Regions from separate parts of the Cutibacterium granulosum genome, predicted to be linked through region 2. Evidence: riboswitches for the same ligand, from Rfam matches in the RefSeq annotation. Region 2 holds a riboswitch; each other region holds the start of a gene.

The links. A riboswitch is a leader RNA that binds a small molecule or an ion and turns the genes downstream of it on or off. The one in region 2 is predicted to bind cobalamin.
Region 1: it holds a riboswitch for cobalamin, as region 2 does, so the genes downstream of both, CKV91_RS02375 (ABC transporter substrate-binding protein) here and CKV91_RS02765 (anaerobic ribonucleoside triphosphate reductase) in region 2, are expected to answer to the same signal.
Region 3: it holds a riboswitch for cobalamin, as region 2 does, so the genes downstream of both, CKV91_RS04740 (ABC transporter substrate-binding protein) here and CKV91_RS02765 (anaerobic ribonucleoside triphosphate reductase) in region 2, are expected to answer to the same signal.

Annotation. Positions count from the first base shown of each region.
Region 1 covers NZ_LT906441.1:559,443-566,403, reverse strand. The annotation lists gene CKV91_RS02400 (multicopper oxidase domain-containing protein) at 1-1,287, shown strand, start outside; gene CKV91_RS02395 (GNAT family N-acetyltransferase) at 1,426-1,731, shown strand; gene CKV91_RS02390 (6-phosphofructokinase) at 2,014-3,138, opposite strand; gene CKV91_RS09320 (hypothetical protein) at 3,429-3,581, opposite strand; gene CKV91_RS02385 (transcriptional regulator) at 3,923-4,705, shown strand; cobalamin riboswitch at 4,718-4,853, shown strand; gene CKV91_RS02375 (ABC transporter substrate-binding protein) at 5,081-6,193, shown strand; gene CKV91_RS02370 (ABC transporter substrate-binding protein) at 6,253-6,961, shown strand, end outside.
Region 2 covers NZ_LT906441.1:661,328-668,288, forward strand. The annotation lists gene CKV91_RS02745 (L-lactate permease) at 1-344, shown strand, start outside; gene CKV91_RS02750 ((Fe-S)-binding protein) at 397-1,188, shown strand; gene CKV91_RS02755 (LutB/LldF family L-lactate oxidation iron-sulfur protein) at 1,191-2,723, shown strand; gene CKV91_RS02760 (LutC/YkgG family protein) at 2,723-3,394, shown strand; cobalamin riboswitch at 3,528-3,742, shown strand; gene CKV91_RS02765 (anaerobic ribonucleoside triphosphate reductase) at 3,791-6,223, shown strand; gene CKV91_RS02770 (4Fe-4S single cluster domain-containing protein) at 6,229-6,759, shown strand; partial or broken gene CKV91_RS02775 (transposase) at 6,904-6,961, opposite strand, start outside.
Region 3 covers NZ_LT906441.1:1,124,494-1,131,454, forward strand. The annotation lists gene CKV91_RS04715 (Mrp/NBP35 family ATP-binding protein) at 1-456, opposite strand, end outside; gene CKV91_RS04720 (YflT domain-containing protein) at 606-1,106, shown strand; gene CKV91_RS04725 (aminopeptidase P family protein) at 1,111-2,631, opposite strand; gene CKV91_RS04730 (zinc ribbon domain-containing protein) at 2,768-3,493, shown strand; RNA gene rnpB (RNase P RNA component class A) at 3,681-4,060, shown strand; cobalamin riboswitch at 4,258-4,442, shown strand; gene CKV91_RS04740 (ABC transporter substrate-binding protein) at 4,484-5,503, shown strand; gene CKV91_RS04745 (FecCD family ABC transporter permease) at 5,500-6,534, shown strand; gene CKV91_RS04750 (ABC transporter ATP-binding protein) at 6,531-6,961, shown strand, end outside.

The sequences.
Region 1 (6,961 bases), 100 kb from region 2:
GTGCTGGGGGCCAGCGCTGCCGCCCACGGGTGGGACGAGCACCGAGCCAGCTCCGCCATCCACGTCGCACCGACCGGGCACACGACGACGATCGAGATGACGGCCCACGACATGCGCTTCCATCCCGATCACGTCGAGCTACCAGCCGGGGACCGTCTGGTCGTCAGGCTCACCAACACCGACCCTGCCCAGGTCCACGATCTGCAGCTGGCCTCCGGCCCGTACTCGGGACGTCTGGACCCCGGACAGACCACGACCCTGGACGCCGGGGTGCTCGAGCAGTCCCAGGAAGGCTGGTGCACCCTCGTCGGTCACAGATCCATGGGCATGACGCTGCGAGTCGACCTCGTCGGAGCCACGTCCTCGGACCGGGGAACACCGGCATCCGAGGCCACCTCCCCCAGGCGCACGGTGGATCTCACCCAGCCCCCGGGCCGGGGCTTCCACACTCGCGACGCCCGACTTCCCCCGCTGGAGGCCAGCCGGACCCATCACATCGGCCTCACCGTGCGCGAGGGGGAACTCGAGGTGGCACCAGCCACGACGCTGGCCGCGATGACCTACAACGGCCAGTTCATGGGGCCGGTGCTGCGGGCTCGGCTCGGTGACCGCATGCAGGTGCATCTGGTCAACGACGGCTCCATGGGCCACTCCATCGACTTCCACGCCTCCCGAACCTCCCCCGACACGACTATGCGCACCATCTCCCCGGGCCAGAGTCTGGACGTCGAGTTCACCATCGATCACGCGGGGATCTGGCTGTACCACTGCTCGACGACGCCGATGAGTGCCCACATCGCCGCCGGCATGTTCGGAGCGCTCATCGTGGCCCCGGCAGATCTGCCCACCGTCGACCGGCAGTACGTGCTCGTACAGTCCGAGACCTACCTGGCCGAGCAGAACAACCAGCCGGTCGACACCGGAAGGATCGCCGACGAGAAGGTCGACCTCACGATGTTCAACGGTCATGCCAACCAGTATCTCTTCGCCCCGCTGCAGGCCCGGGTAGGTGAACGGGTGCGGTTCTGGGTGCTGGCCGCCGGACCCAGCCGGGGGATGAGTTTCCACATCGTCGGGGCACAGTTCGACACCGTGTTCAAGGAGGGAGCGTACCTGCTGCGCCGCGACGATCCTGGTTCTGGCGGGTCCCAGGCCCTCGACCTGGCAAGTTGTCAGGGCGGATTCGTCGAGACGGTGTTCACCGAGCCGGGCCGCTACACCTTCGTCAACCACTCCTTCGTCGAGATGGAACGTGGCGCACGTGGATTCATCGAGGTACGGCCATGAGCCACGACTGTTGAGCCGCCCGACCCACAACGTCTTGCCGCCAGACCTGCGAATCTCTGGGCGGCGACCGACGCCACCAATCGCCGTGGGAGAAGTGCAGGGGGGAACAATCCGCCACGAGAACTGGTTACCATCACCATGAGCGATGTCACTGTGACCAGAAACGCAGAACAGTCCCGTTACGAGGCCCACATCGACGGCGAACTGGCAGGGTTTGCGCACTACACGCAGCAGGACGATGTCGTCGTCATGGATCACACTGAGACCGAGGACGGCTTCACCGGGCGCGGCGTGGCAAGCCAGGTCGTCAAGTACGCCTTGGACGATCTGGCAGGTCAGGGTGCCACCGTGCGACCGACCTGCCCGTTCGTCGCCTCGTGGCTCGACAAGCACCCGGATCACCCGATCACGGTACAGCAGGGCGGTCACGGGCAGCAGGGCTGAGCCACCACCCGACGTTTTGACTGAGCCACCTGTCTCGAGATCGACTCCCACCGCCGCGGAGCTCCCAATGCTGCAGGCTCTCTGCGACGCGGGGGCCGTCCTTGATGCACCCAGTGCGTCCGGGTCGGGGCCCCGATCATCCGTGCCGAACCGGCCTGTGACGGCCGGGCGCACTGGTTGATCGCCGGGTCGCCTGGGAGCAGGTCTTGTGTCGCCCGAAGCCCTGTGCTGCCCGGGAGCACAGGATGCCCACCAGGCCGGGCAGAGCCGTCACCTCGTGGCTCAGTCGCCGAGGCTGGTACCCACTTCACGGGCGGCTTCCACCCACGGGTGGTCCGCCGGCACGTACTTCACCTTGCCGGCCATCTCCTTGAGGGCGACGGTGTCGGTGCCGGAACCCTTGGCGGCCACCATGATGCCGAAGTTTCCCTCCTGCACCATGCGGGCACCCATCGTGCCCAGCCGGGTGGCGAGCAGTCGGTCGTGGGAGCACGGCGTGCCACCGCGCTGGACGTAGCCCAGGATCGACACCCGAGACTCCAGGCCGGTGGCCTCCTCCAGCTCGGAGGCGAGCTTGATGGTGTTGTCGCGCATGGAGGCCTCCAGGTCGCGCTTGGCGCGTTTGGCCGCCGGTTTGGTCTTGGCACTGGAGTTGTCCACGAGGGCACGAGCACCCCGCAGGGCCATGGCGTCCGAGACGTCGCGCGCCCCCTCGGCCACGGCGATGACCGAGAAGTTGAGTCCCTGGCTGCGTCTCCTCTCCACGGCCTCGGCAATCGACTCAAGCTTGTAGGGCACCTCGGGCAGCAGGATGATGTCTGCCCCACCGGCGATGCCCGATCCCAGGGCCAGCCAACCGGCCCGGTGCCCCATGACCTCGGCCAGGATGATCCGGTGGTGGGAGTGAGCGGTGGAGTGCAGCCGGTCGATGGCGTCGGTGGCCACCTCCAGGGCGGTGGAGAAGCCGAACGAGTCGTCGGTGCCGACGATGTCGTTGTCGATGGTCTTGGGCAGGTGGATGACGTTGAGACCGGCCTTGTGCAGTTTGTAGGCGTTCTTGGAGGTTCCCCCACCACCAAGTGTCACCAGGGCGTCCAGGCCGAGCTTGTCGTAGTTGTCGACGATGGTCGGCACCATGTCCGTCTCCTCGCCATTGACGATCATGCGATTGACCTTGTCACGGCTGGTTCCCAGGATCGTCCCGCCCACGGTGAGAATGCCGGAGAGGTCGCGTTGGGTGAGGTCGACGTAACGGTTCTGCGCCAGGCCCAGGAATCCGTCATGGAAGCCGACGAGTTCCATGCCGTACTCGCGGATGGCCGCCTTGCCGAAGCCACGGATTGCTGCGTTGAGGCCGGGGCAGTCTCCCCCGGCGGTGAGAATGCCGACTCTCTTGTGGTTTCCCATGCTTCCTCCCGGTCGCTCACACCATCGGTCGTCTCACACCATGTTCGCAGATGACATGGCAGGGACGCACACCCCGGGTGTGCGGGAGACGTCGCACAGACGAAGAAATCTCAGGAATGCAGGATGCACGGGTGCAGGCGAAAATCCTGGCATCACGACGTGGACGAGGGGTCGGCCGCAACATCGATCCCGACCAGCCCCAGCACCGTTGACAGGCAGGACACCGTGACAGGCAGGGTACAGACGTGCCCGGGGGTCAGCATGTATCGCTGACTCACATGTGCGCCTCATCAGCAAGGACGCTGGCGCCCTGCCAACCCGTCGATCCCCTCCAAGGCGATCCGCCGCACCTGAACGTGTCGATGATGTCTGGCCGTCGCGAGACGTTCCGCAACGATGACACCCGCCACGAGCGCTGCCGTCACCACCAGTCGTGCCTTCACACCTACCCCCTGTCTGTACCACCCAGTGTTGCACCGTCAGACGTCACGTGTGCTGAAGCAACCAAGCCGAATGCTACGCATCCGACGACGGGTGGCCCCAGCGAGTGACTCCAGGGCAATTCTGCTCCAGCCCGGCATCTGGCTCACCGAGGCGAACAGTGTTCGCTCAACCCTCACCCACGCAACCCTCCCACACGCGATTGAATGGCATGGTGCGCAGTCCCAGCCCAGCCGTACCTCATGAACCATCAGCCGCGCCGCACGAACCAGGCGAGGTTCAGCGTCACGCCCCCACCGCCGTCCCCCGAAACAGCACCGGGAGCCTCCATGCCGACACCCAGGTGTCTCGGCTGCGCGACCTGCTGCTCGCCGACGTACCGGCTGGGCGCCTGGTCATCGCCTGTGACGCAGTCGGGGGCATAGGCTCACGGCCCGGGGACTCCTACCCTGCCGATCCGACGTGGTGTGCCCACCTGGCCGCGCGAGTACCACTGCTGGAGATACTGTGTGGGGGAGCCCAACCGATGGTCCTCGTCAACACCCTGTGTCAGGACGCCGCCTCGGCCCAGCCAATGATCGAGGAGTTCCAGCGGTGCGCGGTCGCCACGGGGATCGACCCCCAGGCCGTCACCGGATCGACGGAGGACAACGTCATCACCACCCAGACCGGGATCGGGGTGACGATCATCGGGGTACGACCGGGCAGAGCCCCTGGCACACCGGGTCCCGGCGAGGCCCCGACAGCAACGGCACAGGGGCAGGAAGCCGACGTGCTCGTATGCGTCGGTTCCCCGATCTCGGCGCCGGATGACGAGGTATGCCCCGGTCGGCGCGAGATCGTCACCCTGGACGAGGTGCGTGCGCTGCTGGGCTCGGGCCTGGTGCACGACTGTGTACCGGTGGGGTCGCACGGAATCGCCTGGGAGGCCGATCAAATCGCCGCCACCGCAGGACTGCGGTTCGATCCCGGCAGGACCGATCTCGATCTCACGAAATCCGGCGGACCGTCGACCTGCATCGTGCTTGCCTGCGCACCAGAAGACGTCGGCGAGCTGCGCACACATGTGAGCGACGACCGGCCGTGGGCTCGGATTGGCACATTGCAGCCCCAGCACAGGGATTGACACCAGACATGCTATTTTGTGCGTGTCCCGGGTCGGACTCGGCCCGAGGTACTCCGCAGCGAGCGAAGTCGGTGCAAGTCCGACACTGTCGCGCAACGGTGATGCCCTCCAGCTCAGTCCGGTCGCCTCCCTGCGAAGTGGCATTCACCGACTCTCGCCGTAGGAGTCTGCCGAGCACACCGGGTGTGCCCCAGCGGGTCCTGCGACACGACTGCAGGAGACTTCATGGGTACTCCACTGCCGAGACGTGTCTCGGTCCTTCTCACCCTTCTCGTCGTACCTTCCCTGGCCCTGACGGGCTGCTCGGGCACGAAGGACGGCTCCACCTCCCCGAGCGCCTCGACGACCACCCCATCAGCTGGCACCGGTGCCAACATGTCCGGGTGCATCAAGTCCGGGGAGTTCGACAAGGACAAGGACTACTTCGGTGACAAGGTCACCTTCACCGGGGCCAGGAACGTCCACGTCAGCTATCACAAGTCCTACAAGGTCCTCACCCTCGGCAAGCAGGACAAACCGGCGCAGACCTTCGTGTTACTGCAGTGCGGTGCCCCCAGACCAACGCTCACCGGTGAGCTCGCCAAGGCCCCGATCATCGACGTCCCGGTCAAACGGATCGCCGCCTCCTCCACCACCCAGATCCCGGTCCTCCACACCCTGGGGTCCTTGGACGCAGTCGTCGGCGTCAACCAGCTCGAACAGATCTACCGCGGACCGGCACGAGACGCCCTCGAGGCCCGCAACACGCCCAGCTACGGGTCAAGTCGGATGCAGATCGACACGGAGAAGCTCATCTCCCTCAAACCCGACGCCGTGCTGGCCGCCAGCTCAGAGGTGAAGGAGTTCAAGCAGGTGCAGTCCGCCGGCATCCCGGTGCTGCAGGACCTCGACTATCTCGAGTCCACCCCGCTGGCCCGAGCCGAGTGGATGAAGACCTACGGCATCCTCCTCAACAAGGAGGGCGCCGCCACGAAGAACTTCGACGGCATCACCAAGCGCTACACCGAGGTGGCGAAGAAGGCCAGGAACGCCACCGACAAGCCCAGCGTGCTCGTCGGCCAGGAGACCAAGGGGCAGTGGTACGTCCCGGGAACCGACTCCTACATGATCAGGTTCATGACCGACGCCGGAGCCACCGACGCCATGTCCCAGGCCGTCAAGGGCAGCGGAGCCACCCCGACCGACGCCGAGGTCGTCTTCAAGTACGGCTCCAAGGCCGATTTCTGGCTCAACGGCAACTACATGTCCATGACGACGTGGCACGGCAAGGACGACGCCCTCAAGCAGAACCCGCGCTACGCGAACCTGTCGGCCTTCCAGCACGGCAACGTCTGGAACCCCAGCAAGCGCACTGCCCCAGACACCGGGAACGACTTCTGGCAGTCCGGGACCGTCCAACCCGACGTCGTGCTGGCCGACCTCACGTACATCTTCCACCCTGACCTCATGAAGGGGTACACGCCGTACTACTACACCAAGCTCAGCTGACCCTCTCAGCGGCGATGTTCGCCGCACCGCCATCCCTTCACCTCCACTTGGGAGCAACCATGTCCATCAATCGTCTGGTGGCGGGCCTAGCCGCCATCGCCATGTGCATCGCCACCCTCGCCGGGTGCTCACGCTCCGAGAAATCGGATTCCTCGGCGGACACGCCGTCCAGCACGTCCTCCCAGCAGGGCTGCATCAAGGACTTCGACTCCTCGAAGGACTACTTCACCGACAAGGCCACCTTCCGCGACGCCCGCGACATCACCGTGTCGTACCACAAGTCGTACAAGGTGGTGACGCTCAAGCACCCGTCGAACACCGCGAAGAAACCCGTGCAGTACGTCCTGGTGCAGTGTGGCGCCCCGCAGCCGAAGCTGGACGGTGACCTCGCCAGGGCGCAGAAGATCACCATCCCCACCACCAAGGTGGCGCTGGGTTCGACGACCCTGCCGATGAAGTTCCAGATGTTGGGAAAGCTGGACTCCGTGGCTGGCATGGTCAACGTCGACAGGGTGGGGAATTCGAACACCCGTCAGGCCCTCAAGGACCACAAGGTCGCCAGTTTCGCGGCAGGTGACAACGCCACCGAGATCAACACAGAGAAGCTGGCGGCGCTGCGCCCGGACCTGTTCATCTTCAACCTCGTCAGTGGCAGCGACAACACCAGCAAGATCGACAAGATCAAGGAGATGGGCATCCCGGTCGTCGCCGAGCCGAACTTCCTCGAGAGCACCCCGCTGGGGCGTGCCGAATGGATCAAGTACGACT
Region 2 (6,961 bases):
CGATCCTCGGCTGGATCGGTACCTATGTCACCGGTTCGGACACCTCGGCCAACATCCTGTTCTCCCAGCTGCAGGCCAGCGTGGGTGACCAGATCGGCGCCGGATCCCACCTGGGCGTGGCGGGCACCAAGCACCTGCTCGTCGGTGCCGGTGCCTCCGGTGGTGTCGTCGGCAAGATGATCTCCCCGCAGTCGCTCACCGTGGCCGCCACTGCCATCGGCTTGGCTGGCGGCGAGTCGGTCATCCTGAGGAAGGTGTTCAAGTACTCCCTCATCCTGCTGGTACTCATGTGTATCCTCGTTGGACTCATGTCCACCCCGGTCCTGGGCTGGATGGTGCCATGATTACTACTGTCACGTCGTCAACCCCTTCCATGCACCATCAGGAGGTGCTCCAATGACCACCATCACCCCGCAGAACGCCACCGAGAAGGTTGGGCGTCCCGGTCAGGGGATGACCGTCGCACTGTTCATCACGTGCATCAACGACGTCATGTTCCCTCGCACCGGGCAGGCCGTCACCAGCCTGCTCGAGCGACTCGGCTGCACCGTCGAGTTCCCCTACGAGCAGACCTGCTGCGGCCAGATCACCACCAACACCGGATACTTCGACGAGACGGTTCCGATGATCCGTTCCTACGTCGACGCGTTCAGCGACTACGACTACGTCGTCGCCCCGTCGGGTTCGTGTGTCGCAGCCGTGCGTGATCAGCACACCATGATCGCCGAGCACATCGGCGACAAGGGGCTCGAGCGAGCCGCGGCCCAGACCAGCAAGCGCACCTACGATCTGCCGGAGTTCCTCGTCGACGTGCTGGGTGTCACCGACGTCGGCGCCTACTTCCCGCACTCGGTCACCTATCACCCGTCATGTCATGGACGCCGTCTCATCCACCTGGGCGACCGCCCCTACCAGCTGCTCAGGAACGTGCGCGGCATGACCCTGGTGGACCTGCCCGCCGAGGAACAGTGCTGCGGTTTCGGCGGTACGTTCAGCATCAAGAACCCCGACGTCAGCGCCGCCATGGCGGCCGACAAGGCCCGTCACGTGCGCGAGACCGGTGCCGAGTACGTCGTCGCAGGTGACAACTCCTGCCTGCTCAACATCGGCGGAGTGCTGTCGCGGCAGAACTCTGGCGTCAAGCCCATTCACCTCGCCGAGATCCTGGCGAACACGGAGGAGGACTGACCATGACCACCGAACTGCGTCGGATCACCGAGGGCAACAACGGGGTCGCCCGTCTCACCCCGGCCCCGGACAACCCCGGAACGTTCCTGGGGATGCCGAAGTTCTCCGAAGCCGCCAAGCGTGAGCTGAGCATTGGTGTGCAGCGCAAGAACATGCGCAACGCCACCACGACGATCCGCAACAAGCGCGCCATGCGCGTCTCCGAGTCCCCGGACTGGGAGGATCTGCGTGGTGCCGCCAAGGAGATCAAGGACCGGGTGGGGCGTCACCTGGACACCTACCTGCTGCAGGCCGAGGAATCCCTCAAGGCTAACGGGGTGCACGTGCACTGGGCCCGCAATGCCCAGGAGGCCAACGAGATCGTCGCCCAGGTCGCGAAGGCCAAGGGGGTGGACGAGGTCGTCAAGATCAAGTCCATCACCACCCAGGAGACCGACCTCAACGAGTACCTGGAGGAACAGGGCATCGCCGCCTGGGAGACCGACCTGGCCGAGCTCATCGTGCAGTTGGGCCACGACCGCCCCTCCCACATCGTCGTGCCGGCCATCCACCGCAACCGTTCCGAGGTGCGGGAGATCTTCCTGCAGGAGATGAAGAACTACGGCCGCCCGGCCCCCGAGGACATCTCGGAGAATCCTCCGGAGCTCACCAACGCGGCCCGTCTGCACCTGCGTGAGAAGTTCCTGCGCGCCAAAGTGGCCGTCTCGGGTGGCAACTTCGTGCTCGCCGACACCGGATCACTGGTCATCGTGGAGTCCGAGGGCAATGGCCGCATGTGCCTCACCCTGCCCGAGACCCTCGTGTCGGTCGTCGGCATCGAGAAGGTGCTGCCCAGCTACGACGACCTCGAGGTGTTCCTCAAGCTGCTGCCCCGTTCGGGCACCGGCGAGCGGATGAACCCCTACAACTCGATGTGGAGCGGTGTCACCGAGGGTGACGGCCCCCAGGAGCAGCACGTCATCTTCATGGACAACGGTCGTACCGACGCCCTGGCCGACGAGCTGGGACGCGAGGTGCTGCGCTGCATCCGCTGCGCCTCCTGCCTCAACATCTGCCCGGTCTACGAGCGCACCGGCGGCCACGCCTACGGCTCGGTGTACCCCGGACCGATCGGTGCCGCCCTCAACCCGCAGCTGCGTGGTGTGGAGGACCCCGTCGACCGTGGCCTGCCCTACGCCTGCTCGTTGTGCGGTGCGTGCAACGAGGTGTGCCCGGTGAAGATCCCCTTCACCGACATCCTCGTGCACCTGCGTCAGCGCGTCGTGCAGTCCGAGAAGGCCGACAAGATCCCCGCCGACTACGAGGTAGCCGGTGAGATGGGGCTCATGAAGACTTCACAGTGGGCCCTGAGCGACGCCAAGCACTTCGAGATGGTCCAGAAGGGCTCGCAGCTGGCCGGCAAGGTGATGCGCGGCAAGAAGCTGGGGCCGATCCCGGTTCCCGTGGCCGAACGATGGCTCAAGTACCGCGACGTCGACGAGATCCCGTCGCAGAGTTTCCGCAACTGGTGGAAGAAGAATCGGGAGGAGCACTGATGATCGACGAAGTTCAGGCCCGTGAGGACATCCTGGCCCGGATCCGCCAGGCCACCGCAGACGTCACGCAGTCCGATCCGCAGAAGGATGCGCCGATCACCTGGCAGTACGGTCGGGGCATCGACATGGACGACGTCGTGGGCACCTTCGTGCAGCGGGTGCGCGACTACAACTGTTCCGTCGTGGAGGTTCCCGCCGTCGACGTGCCCCAGGCCGTCGTCGACGCCCTCAAGGAGACCGGGGCCGACGAGTCCGTCGTCGTCCCCTCCGGGCTTGACGAGTCCTGGCGCACGGCCATCTCCGAGGCTGGCATCGAGGTTCGTGTCGACGATCCGGAACTGAGCAAGACCGAGCTGGACGACACCCAGGCCGTCGTCACGGCGGCTGCCTCCGGTGTGGCCGACACCGGCACCATCGTGCTCACCCATCTGGCCGATCAGGGACGACGTGCCCTCACCCTGGTTCCCGACCGTCACGTCTGCGTGATCAAGGCAAGCCAGGTCGTCTCCGATGTGCCGGAGGCCGTGCAGGCCGTCAGACCGGCCGTGCTCGATCATCACCCGCTGACGTGGATCTCGGGCGGTTCGGCGACCAGTGACATCGAGCTGGCCCGAGTCAATGGGGTGCACGGTCCCCGTCAGCTCCACGTCATCGTCGTGACGGATCAGTGAGCTGATCGACTGACGCAATCCCTTGGGGAACGCCTCCGCTCGAGCAATCGGGTGGAGGCGTTCCTCATGCCCGCAGATTCGCCTGCACCGAACACGCCCCAAGATGTGCCTACCGGCGGGTTCCACATGGTGTATAACTAGATGTCGTACTGGTCTTTCAGTCCAAACACAAGATGTTGGGATATGAGAGCCAAGAGGGAACCCGGTGGGAATCCGGGACTGTCCCGCAGCGGTATGGGAAACGACCGGCGACACACGCACTGGCCACTGGCTGGGAAGCGTCGTCCAGTAGGAGATCGAACGATCGCGTCCCCGAGTCCGAAGACCTGCCAGTACCCGGGCTGTGACCCGGCTGCACGAGCCCTGTGACAGGGGCGGCGAACTCCGAGGAGAGACATGACCGTACACCACCCCCAGACGCCCTCGACCACACCCGTGAGGCACACCACCACGTCCCAGCTCACGTCGCATGGACCGGGGCAGACGTCCTCCACCGTGCTACGTCAGGTGCGCAAGCGCGACGGGCGCATCGTCGCCTTCGACCCAGCCCGCATCGCCCATGCCGCTCGCAAGGCCCTGGAGGCCACCGGCGTCGCCGAGGCCGAGGCCATCTCGCTGAGCGTCGCACTGGCCGTCGTCGACGAACTACGCAGCGAGCAGCGCCCCGGTGCCGGTACGGTGGCCGCCACCGCGACCGGCCCCGTGATCCCCGACGTCGAACACATCCAGGACGTCGTCGAGAAGGTCCTCATGGAGCGCGGCCAGGCCGAGACGGCCAAGGCATACATCCTCTACCGGCAGCGCCGCTCCACGGCTCGCGAACAGCAGTCGGCCCTCATGACCTCGCTGCGCGAGATCACCTTCTCCGATGCCAGGGACAGCGACGTCAAGCGCGAGAACGCCAACGTCGACGGCAACACAGCGATGGGCTCGATGCTGCGCTTCGGCACCGAGTCGGCCAAGCAGTTCAACCTGCTCTCGGTGCTCGACCCGGCCCATGCCGCCGCCCACCGGGACGGTGACATCCACATCCACGACCTCGACTTCCTCACCCTGACGACCACCTGCTGCCAGATCAACCTCAGCGAGCTGTTCCGCACCGGTTTCTCCACCGGGCACGGACACCTGCGCTCCCCGCGTTCGATCAACTCCTACGCAGCCCTGGCGTGCATCGCGATCCAGTCCAACCAGAACGACCAGCATGGTGGTCAGGCCGTCCCCAACTTCGACCGGGACATGGCCCCCGGCGTCGCCCTCACCTGCGCCGATCGGATGCGAGCCAACATGGCTCAGTCCGCTGGCGTCCTCGGTGCTGACCAGGAACGTCAGGACGAGGTGACGCGGCTTGCCGCCACCTGGCCCCTGGAGGCCGACGACGCCACCCAGCACGCCGAGCGGGAAAAACTCGCCGAGGCCTGGCCCGAACTCTCCGCCGAGCAGGTGGTCCGGGTCCACCACGAGGTACGCACCCGCTCGGTGGCCGAGACCGAACGGGCCACCTACCAGGCGATGGAGGCCTTCATCGCCAACCTCAACACGATGAACTCGCGCGCTGGTGCCCAGACGCCGTTCTCCTCGATCAACTACGGCACCGACACCAGCCCGGAGGCCCGGCTGGTGATGCGCTGCCTGCTGGAGGCCACCCGCGCCGGGCTGGGCAATGGCGAGACGGCGATCTTCCCGATCCAGATCTTCCGCGTCATGGAAGGGGTCAACTACCATCCTGGCGACCCCAACCACGACCTCTTCCAGCTGGCCTGCCGCACCAGCGCCGAGCGTCTCTTCCCGAACTTCTCCTTCCAGGACGCCCCCTTCAACGCCGAGTACCACCGCCCCGGCCATCCCGAGACCGAGATCGCCTACATGGGCTGCCGCACCCGCGTCATGTCCAACGTCCACGACACCAGCAGGGCGCAGACCTGGGGGCGTGGCAACCTCTCGTTCACCAGCATCAACCTGCCGCGTCTGGGCATCCAGGCAGACCATGACGTCGATCGGTTCATGTCGGACTTCGACGCATCCATCGACCTGGTCATCGATCAGCTGCTGGAGCGATTCAAGATCCAGGCTCGCAAGAAGGTGCGTAACTTCCCGTTCCTCATGGGGCAGGGGGTCTGGATCGACTCTGCGGGGCTCGGTCCCGACGACAGCGTCGAGGAGGTGCTGCGGCACGGAACCCTCTCGATCGGGTTCATCGGCCTGGCCGAGACCCTCACCGCCCTCGTGGGGGCCCATCACGGGCAGTCCCAGGAGGCCTGGGACCTCGGGTACCGGTTCATCAGCCATCTGCGGGAGCGTACCGACCGCGCCGCCGAGGAGACCGGGCTCAACTTCTCCACCCTGGCCACCCCGGCCGAGGGGCTGTCGGGCAGGTTCGTGCGGATGGACCGGGAACGGTTCGGCGCGTTGCCGGGAATCACCGACCGTGACTACTACACCAACTCGTTCCACATCCCGGTCTGGCACCACATCGGTGCAGCCGAGAAGATCCGCCTGGAGGCGCCGTTCCATGCGTTGACCAATGGCGGGCACATCTCCTACGTCGAGCTCGACGGCGATCCCAGCCGCAATGTCGAGGCATTCGAGACGATCGTGCGGGCCATGCACGACGCCGGTGTGGGGTACGGGTCGATCAACCACCCGGTCGATCGTGACCCGGAGTGCGGCTACACCGGCATCATCGACGACGAGTGCCCCCGGTGCGGGCGTGGTGAGGAGTCCGGGCCGTTCGAGCGGATTCGTCGCATCACCGGCTACCTCGTCGGTGGACTGGACCGGTTCAACGACGCCAAGCGCGCCGAGGTCAACGACCGCGTCCGGCACGGCTGACGCAGATGAGGATCGCGGGGATCGAGCCCGAGTCCATCGTCGACGGACCCGGGGTGCGATACGCCGTCTTCGCCCAAGGCTGCTCCCTGCACTGCCGAGGGTGCCAGAATCCTGCCAGCTGGGACCCGTGCGGTGGTGCAGTGATGCCGGTGGCGGAGATCATGGCCGACATGCGTGCCTCGTCGCTGGCGCAGGGGCTCACGCTCACCGGCGGCGAGGCCAGCGAGCAGGCCGCCGATGCTGCTGTGCTCGCGCGTCACGCCCACGAGATCGGGTGGGACGTGTGGTGCTGGTCGGGTCACCGGTTCGAGGTGCTGCTGCGCCGTGCCCAGGCCGAGCCCGACCTCGCCCAGCTGTTCGGTGAGGTCGACGTGCTGGTGGACGGCCCGTTCCTGCTGGCCCGTCGTACCCTCGCCCTAGCGTGGCGGGGCAGTGACAACCAGCGCCTCATCGATGTGCCCGCCTCCTTGGCGGCGGGCACCGCGGTGGAATGGGAGGAGAACTCGACGGTCGAGTCCATGCAACGCCAGCGATGATCCACCAGTGTCCCCAGGACCAGGCGTCTTTCCGCCGAGATGAGTCGCTGTGTCGAGCGTGGGACTGTTGTGCTCCGGTGGTTTGTCAGGGATGAGCACGTCATCTCGACGTGACCCTCTTTATGGACGCCAAGGAAATTCGGCTCATCCGAATCCAGGGTGTAGTCGGGGTCTGAACCCGCCGGTCTCGAGCAGGGATCTG
Region 3 (6,961 bases), 460 kb from region 2:
AGCGTCCAGCAGACCGACCGATCGGCCCATCCCAGCCAGGGCCAGGGCCAGGTTGACGGTCATCGACGACTTGCCGACGCCGCCCTTGCCGGAGGCCACGGCAATGACCTTGGTGGTGTTGCCCGGCTCGGCGAACGGGATGGTGGGTTCGGGGGCGCCACCACGAAGCTGCTCACGCACGGCGGCGCGCTGCTCGTCGGTCATGGACCCGAGCTCGACGTAGGCACCACGCACTCCGTCGACGGAGGTGGCTGCTTCGGTGACGTCCTCACGCAGGGTGTCCTTGAGTGGACATCCCGGAACCGTCAGGAGAATGCGAATGTAGGCGCGGCCGTTGTCGTCGACGGATACCTCGTCAACCATGCCGAGGTCGGTGATGGGTCGCCTGATCTCCGGATCCTGTACACGAGACAGCGCCTCATGGATCGCTGGGACAAGCGGGTTTTCGGTGCTCATATGCATTGTCTACACACCTGAGCACCGCCCGGGCAAGTTCTCCGGCAGCTGACCGATGCCGTCGGTACACGCCGGGAGCTCACTTGGTCGTCGGCAGGGCATCTGGCCCCGTAGGATGGTCGTACCCGAACCTGTGAGGTGACCATTTCATGCAGCCTGCCCACGTGTCGTCCCTGTTCCAGCTGGAATATCCGAAGCCCGTTGTCGTCGTCAACGACTACGAGACGGCGCAGAAGGTGGTCGATCATCTCTCCGACAAGGAGTTCCCGGTGGAGAATCTGTGCATCGTCGGCACCGACCTGCGCAGCGTCGAGCGGGTCATTGGTCGCAAGACCTGGGGCACGGTGCTCGGTCAGGGTGCCATCTCCGGGGTGGGTATGGGCCTGCTCGTCGGACTCATGATGTCGTTCTTCTACTCGCTCAACAGTCTGGTCGTCATGTTGCTGTCCGGCCTGCTCATCGGAGTGGTCATCGGCATGATCACCGCGGCCATCACGTATGCCATGAGTCGTGGGGAGCGCGACTACAACTCGGTGCAGCAGGTGGTGGCCACCCACTATGAGGTGCTCGCCGAGCACAAGGTGGCCCAACAGGCCCGCGACCTCGCGCTGGAGCTGCGCGAGGTGCGCGACCAGGTGTTCAACGCCTGACGTCTCAGCCCCAGAGGTCAGCGATCCAGGCCTCAACCTCGTCGATCTCGCGCGGGCAGTCCTTCGACAGCCACTCGGGTTCACCGTCGGTGATGCACAGGTCGTCCTCGATGCGCACCCCGATGCCTCGGAACTCCTCGGGAACGAGCAGGTCGGTCTGCTTGAAGTAGATGCCGGGTTCGTCGGACATGCACATCCCCTTGCGCAGGGGGCCAGAGTAGTCCTCACGGCGGGCCTGGGAGCAGTCGTGGACGTCCAGACCGAGATGATGGCTCGTGCCGTGCACCATCCAGCGACGGAACTGACCGCCCTCGGGGGAGACGGCGTCGTCCACACTCACCGGAAGGATCCCCCAGTCGGCCAGGTACTCACAGATGACCCGGATCGCCGCCTGGTGGATCTCGGCGTGGTCATGGCCCACCCGAGCCACCTTGGCGGCGGCGTCCTGGGCATCCAGGACGGCTTGGTAGACCCGGCGCTGGGCCGGTGAGAACGTGCCGCTGATGGGCAGGGTACGGGTGATGTCTGCGGTGTAGAGGGAGTCGATCTCGATGCCGGCGTCGATGAGGATGAGTTCTCCGGGGCGCAGGTCGCCGTCGTTGCGCACCCAGTGCAGGGTGTTGGCGTGGTCGCCGGCGGCACAGATCGAGCCGTACCCGACGTTGTTGCCCAGGTGACGGGCGTGCAGTCCGAAAATGCCTTCCATCCATCGCTCGCCGCGGCCGCGCCGCACGGCCTCGGGCATCTGACGGATCATGTCCTCGAATCCCACCTTCGACCTACGGCAGGCGTCGCGCAGCTGCTCGATCTCCCAGTCGTCCTTGCAGAATCGGGCGTCTGAGGTGAACTCGTCGAATGCCTCGTCGGCAGCTGCGTCGCCACGTCCAGAGGTGGTCTGACGGGCGACGTCGACCTTGTCGGTGATCGACGGATCGGCCTCCCGGATGACGCGCAGCGGCGCGGAACCGCCCGGGGCCGAACTGCTGAGGGCGGCATCCAGCTCGGCGATGTCACGGCACTGCAGGCCGGTCATCGTCGACATCTCCTCCAACGACTCGCGCTTTCCGACCCACATCTCGCCGTAGGTGGGATCGGCGTAGAACTCCCGATCGGTGCGCGGGGCGCGCGGTTTGAAGTACAGCACGTCGCGGGTGGTGGACCCGGTGGTGTCGATGACGAGCACCGCGTTGGGCTCCCGATCGGTGCCCAGCCCGGAGTAGTAGACGAACGTCGTGTGTGGACGAAACGGGAAGTCGCAGTCGTTGTTGCGACGCATGAGCACGCCAGCGGGGATGACGAGCACCTCGCCGGGGAACCTTGCGGCCAGGACGTCACGGTGCGTGCGCGCCGAGGGCACCGAGTCCAGGGGCTGTGGCATGGTGGAGTCGTAGGGCTGCCAGCCAGTGGGGATGAAGTCACGAAACGCCTGGGAGAACGGGGTCTGGCGTTTGGGGACCTTCTGCTCATCAGCGGCCTGGATCTGGGAACCGGCGGGCCTGCCGGAACGATCAGTCACATCAGTCATGGAAACTCTCGCCTCTCCGTCGAATGTGCGATGGGTGTCATTGTAATGAGCCGGGTCCAGCCGGATAGGCTGGCTCTCACAAGTTCAGCAGAGTCTGGTGGTCAAGCTCCCCGGGTTCACAGTTGCAGGAGGTAGCGTGAAGGCAGCACCGCAGGACCAGTGGAAACTTCTCGACCTGGCCGAGACCGACCGGCTCATCGCCCGTAGGCGTCATGATCGCAAGGTTCTTCCCCAACTCGCCGAGCTCAGGAAACTTGCTGGCTCGCGTCAGAGCCTCGCCGAGGATCTTGTCGCCAAGCAGACGGTCGTCTTCGACCTCAAGGCCGACCAGAAGCGCATCGAGGCAGACCTTGCCCCGGCGAGGGCCCGTCTGGAGCGCAACCAGGCCACGGTGGATGCCGGCCAGATCGATCACAAGGCACTGCGCGGTCTCACCGACGAGATCGAGCACCTCAAGCGGCGTATCGGTGATCTGGAGGATGCCGAGCTCGACATCATGCAGCGGGTCGAGGAGGCTGAAGCGGCTCAGGAGCAGGCCGACGAGGCCCGCAAGGCCCTTGACGGCCACATTCGCGAGGTGCTGGCTTCCCGGGACCATGACCTCTCCGAGATCGACGCCGAGCTCAAGCGTCTCGTCGCGCAGCGCACCGCCCAGGCCGGGGCGCTCCCGGCCGATCTGCTCAAGCTGTACCAGACTCTGCTGGAACGCACCGGGATGGGGGCCGGCAGGTTGGAGCATGGCGTGTGCAGTGCCTGCGGAATCGTCGCCAATCCTGGCGACCAACGCCGCTACGACCAGGCCCCGGCAGACGAGGTGCTGCGCTGTGAGGAGTGCGACCGCATCATGGTGCGTCCCCTGTGAGACGACATTTCCTTTGAGGAGTGGGGCTCTGAGTGGTGAATGGGATTCTGACCGGGCCGTGGTCCGAGGTGGGCCGGTCACGTTCCGGCGAAGGTGCTCGAGGTGGAGAGTGCCGGTTCCGCCAGGTGTGGTGTGCCCCATCGGCTGTCATGAAGCGATGCTCACGGGCTAGAATGGATGTTTGGACGAGCCACCCGGGGTGATCGCGGCAGACGATGATCTGTCGAGGAAAGTCCGGGCTCCACAGGGCAGGGTGGTGGGTAACGCCCACCCGGGGAGACCCGCGGGACAGTGCCACAGAAAACAAACTGCCGAGAAATCGGTGAGGGTGAAACGGTGAGGCAAGAGCTCACCGCGGCATCGGTGACGGTGTCGGCACGGCAAACCCCACCCGGAGCAAGGCCAAGAAGACCGTGAGGTCGCGGACGTGTTCGAGGGCTGCCCGCCCGAGCGCCCGGGTAGGCCGCGCAGCTGCAAGGCTGGAGGGCGTCGGCAACGACGTTCACAGATGGATGATCACCGGCCCCCATGGGGTCACAGAACCCGGCTTACAAGGGTGGCTCGTCCCTTTTTCAGTCAAGGACTTGTGGTGGGTTGATGGGTTCTGTGGTGCAGCAAAGCTTTTAGCGATGATGGGTGCTGAACGGTACAGAAAAAGACGAGACGTAGGTGTCACGTCTATAAGGACGTCTGCCATGAGGGTGTCGAAGGATTGGCTGAGTTGCGAAACAGGAAGAAGAATTTCTTTTCTGGGGCGTACACGGATTAGTATATGGCAGTCAGGTTGCTGGAGATTCTCCGGCGCAGGAATCCGGTGAGAGACCGGAGCTGACGCGCAGCGGTATGACTGATCCACCCGACTCGAGCCACTGGTGCCACTGGTACCGGGAAGGTGTCGGAAAACGGAGATGAGGTTGAGCCCGAAGACCACCTGACAACGTCCTGTCGGTTCCCCGGCCGCGAACGCCGGTCACAGAAAGCTGGCTTCTCATGCCCATGTGCTCATCCTTGTCACATCGCTTCGTCATGGGGTTGGTCGTGCCCGCCACTCTGCTCGCTGGCTGCGCAGGTGCTCCCGAAGATCCCGTTTCCAGCGAGCCATCCTCTGCGTCGGTGTCCCAACCGTCCGCAGATCGTGTGGAAGTCACCAACTGTGGTCAAAAGATCATTCTCGACAAACCTGCCACCAGGGCTGTAACTCTCAACCAAGGCGCCACGGAGGACGTCCTGGCCATCAATGGCGCATCAAATCTGGTTGGGACGGCCTACCTAGACGGCGAGATTCCTGCCAAGTGGCGAAAGTCCTATGATTCGGTCAAGGTGCTGGCCAAGGAGTATCCGTCCAAAGAGACCTTCTTGGCTGCCAAACCCGACCTTGCTCTTTCCTCTTTCTCCAGTGCCTTTACCGACAAGGCTGTCGGAACCCGGGATGAGCTCGCGAAGCAGGGAATCGCCACATACATCAGTCCCTTCGGATGTCCCAAAGGCACTAAGTCGGCCGAGACGACGTGGGGCAATGTCTGGAAGGAAATGCGCGAGGTCGGATCCCTCATCGGGGCTCGGGACGGCGCCGACACTGCGATCACCAAGCAGCATGAGTACCTGCGGGACGTGACTACACACAAGCACGGTACCGGAACCTCGATCGTGTGGTTCGATTCTGGGGACAAGACCCCGTTCATCGGTGCCGGTAACGGTGGTCCACAGCTGCTCATGGATGCCGTGGGAGCCAAGAATGTCTTTGCGGACGTCGATGGCGGATGGGCCGATGGTTCCTGGGAAAAGATTGTGGCCTCCGATCCGGACGTCATCGTCGTTGCCGATGCCAAATGGTCCACCGCGAAGGACAAGATCGCTTATCTCAAGGGCGATCCGGTTCTCAAGCAGATGAGAGCTGTCAAGGAGAACAAGTTCGTAACGGTGCCATTCTCCCAAAGTACCCCGGGTGCCGAGCTGATCGACGGTGCCAAGACTCTTAACGATGGTTTGGCAGAGATCGCTGGGAAATGATCCGCTCACGTAACTGGTTGTTGGCTGCCTTTCTTGGTACTGCCCTCGTTGCCAGTGCCTTGGTCGTACTGGGAGTTGGGGCAGTCCATGTGCCGGTTCACGATGTGATTCGGGTGGTTGCTCGACGATTTCGACTCATCAATGGCTCTGATGTCACCGTCCTTGACGATCGGATTGTCTGGCAGTTGCGCGCCCCGCGCGTCATCGGATCGATGGCCGTCGGCGCTTTGCTGGCGATGTGCGGCGCGGTACTGCAGACCCTGACCGGTAATGACCTGGCCGACCCCTATCTGCTCGGCATCTCCAGTGGAGCCTCGGTAGGTGCGGTCTTCATCCTCATCATCGGAATCTCCAGCACTCTGGGGCAGTCCGTCCTCATGACACTGGCCTCCTTCGGCGGGGCGGTCGGGGCCCTGGTCATGGTGCTGGCCATGGCCACTGGCAAGTCCGGGGAGTTACCCGCCAGCCGGACCATCCTGGCCGGGGTGGCCGTCGGACAGTTGTGCGGCGCGGCGGTGTCCATGATGATCATGGTGTGTGGTGAGTCGAACGCAGCTCGATCAGCCCTGTCGTGGACCCTCGGGTCGTTCACCGGTGTGAGATGGGGATCGACGATCACCCTGGCCGTCGCCACCGTTCCGGCCCTCATCGCCGGGATGGCATTGTGCCACACCCTTGACGCCTTCGCTTTCGGTGACGTCAGCGCGATGTCCCTGGGAGTACCGGTCAACACCGTGCGCTGGATGATCATGGTTGGCACCGCCCTGCTGACCGCTCTCAGCGTGGCCTTCGTCGGCCCCATCGGATTCGTCGGGCTGACGGTCCCACACATCGTGAGGTTCTGGACCGGGCCGCGACACGCCCGGCTGCTACCGGTGTCGGCCCTCGTCGGGGCCCTGCTCATGGTGTGGTCCGACACCGCAGCGAGGTGCTTGCGCCCTGACACCGAGATTCCCGTCGGGGCCATCACTGCGGCCGTCGGAGCCCCGGTGCTGGTCGTCCTGCTGCGTCGACAGGCGTCTCGATCATGAGTGCCGGGACAGCAGCAACGTTGCGAGCTGAGGATCTTGGTTGGACGGTCGACGGGACGACGATCTTGTCCGGGGTCGACGTGGAGATTCGGCCAAAGGTCATGACGATGGTCATCGGGCTGAACGGATCCGGGAAGACGACCCTGTTGCACCTGCTGGCCGGGTTGCGGAAGCCCAGCGCGGGGCGGGTGTGGTTGGGGGAGCGTGATCTCTCCGGGATCGGGGCCAAGGAGCGCTCCCGGGTGATGGCCCTTCTCGAGCAGAGTCCTTCGGCTCACGTGGAACTGACGGTGCGTGACGTCGTCCAGCTCGGACGCATTCCCCATCTGGGAGGCTGGGGGATCGGCAATCTCAGTCGCCGAAGAGGGCGTGACGGAGATGCCGTCGAGAACGCGATGGCGTCAACCGGAGTTGCTGATCTTGCTGA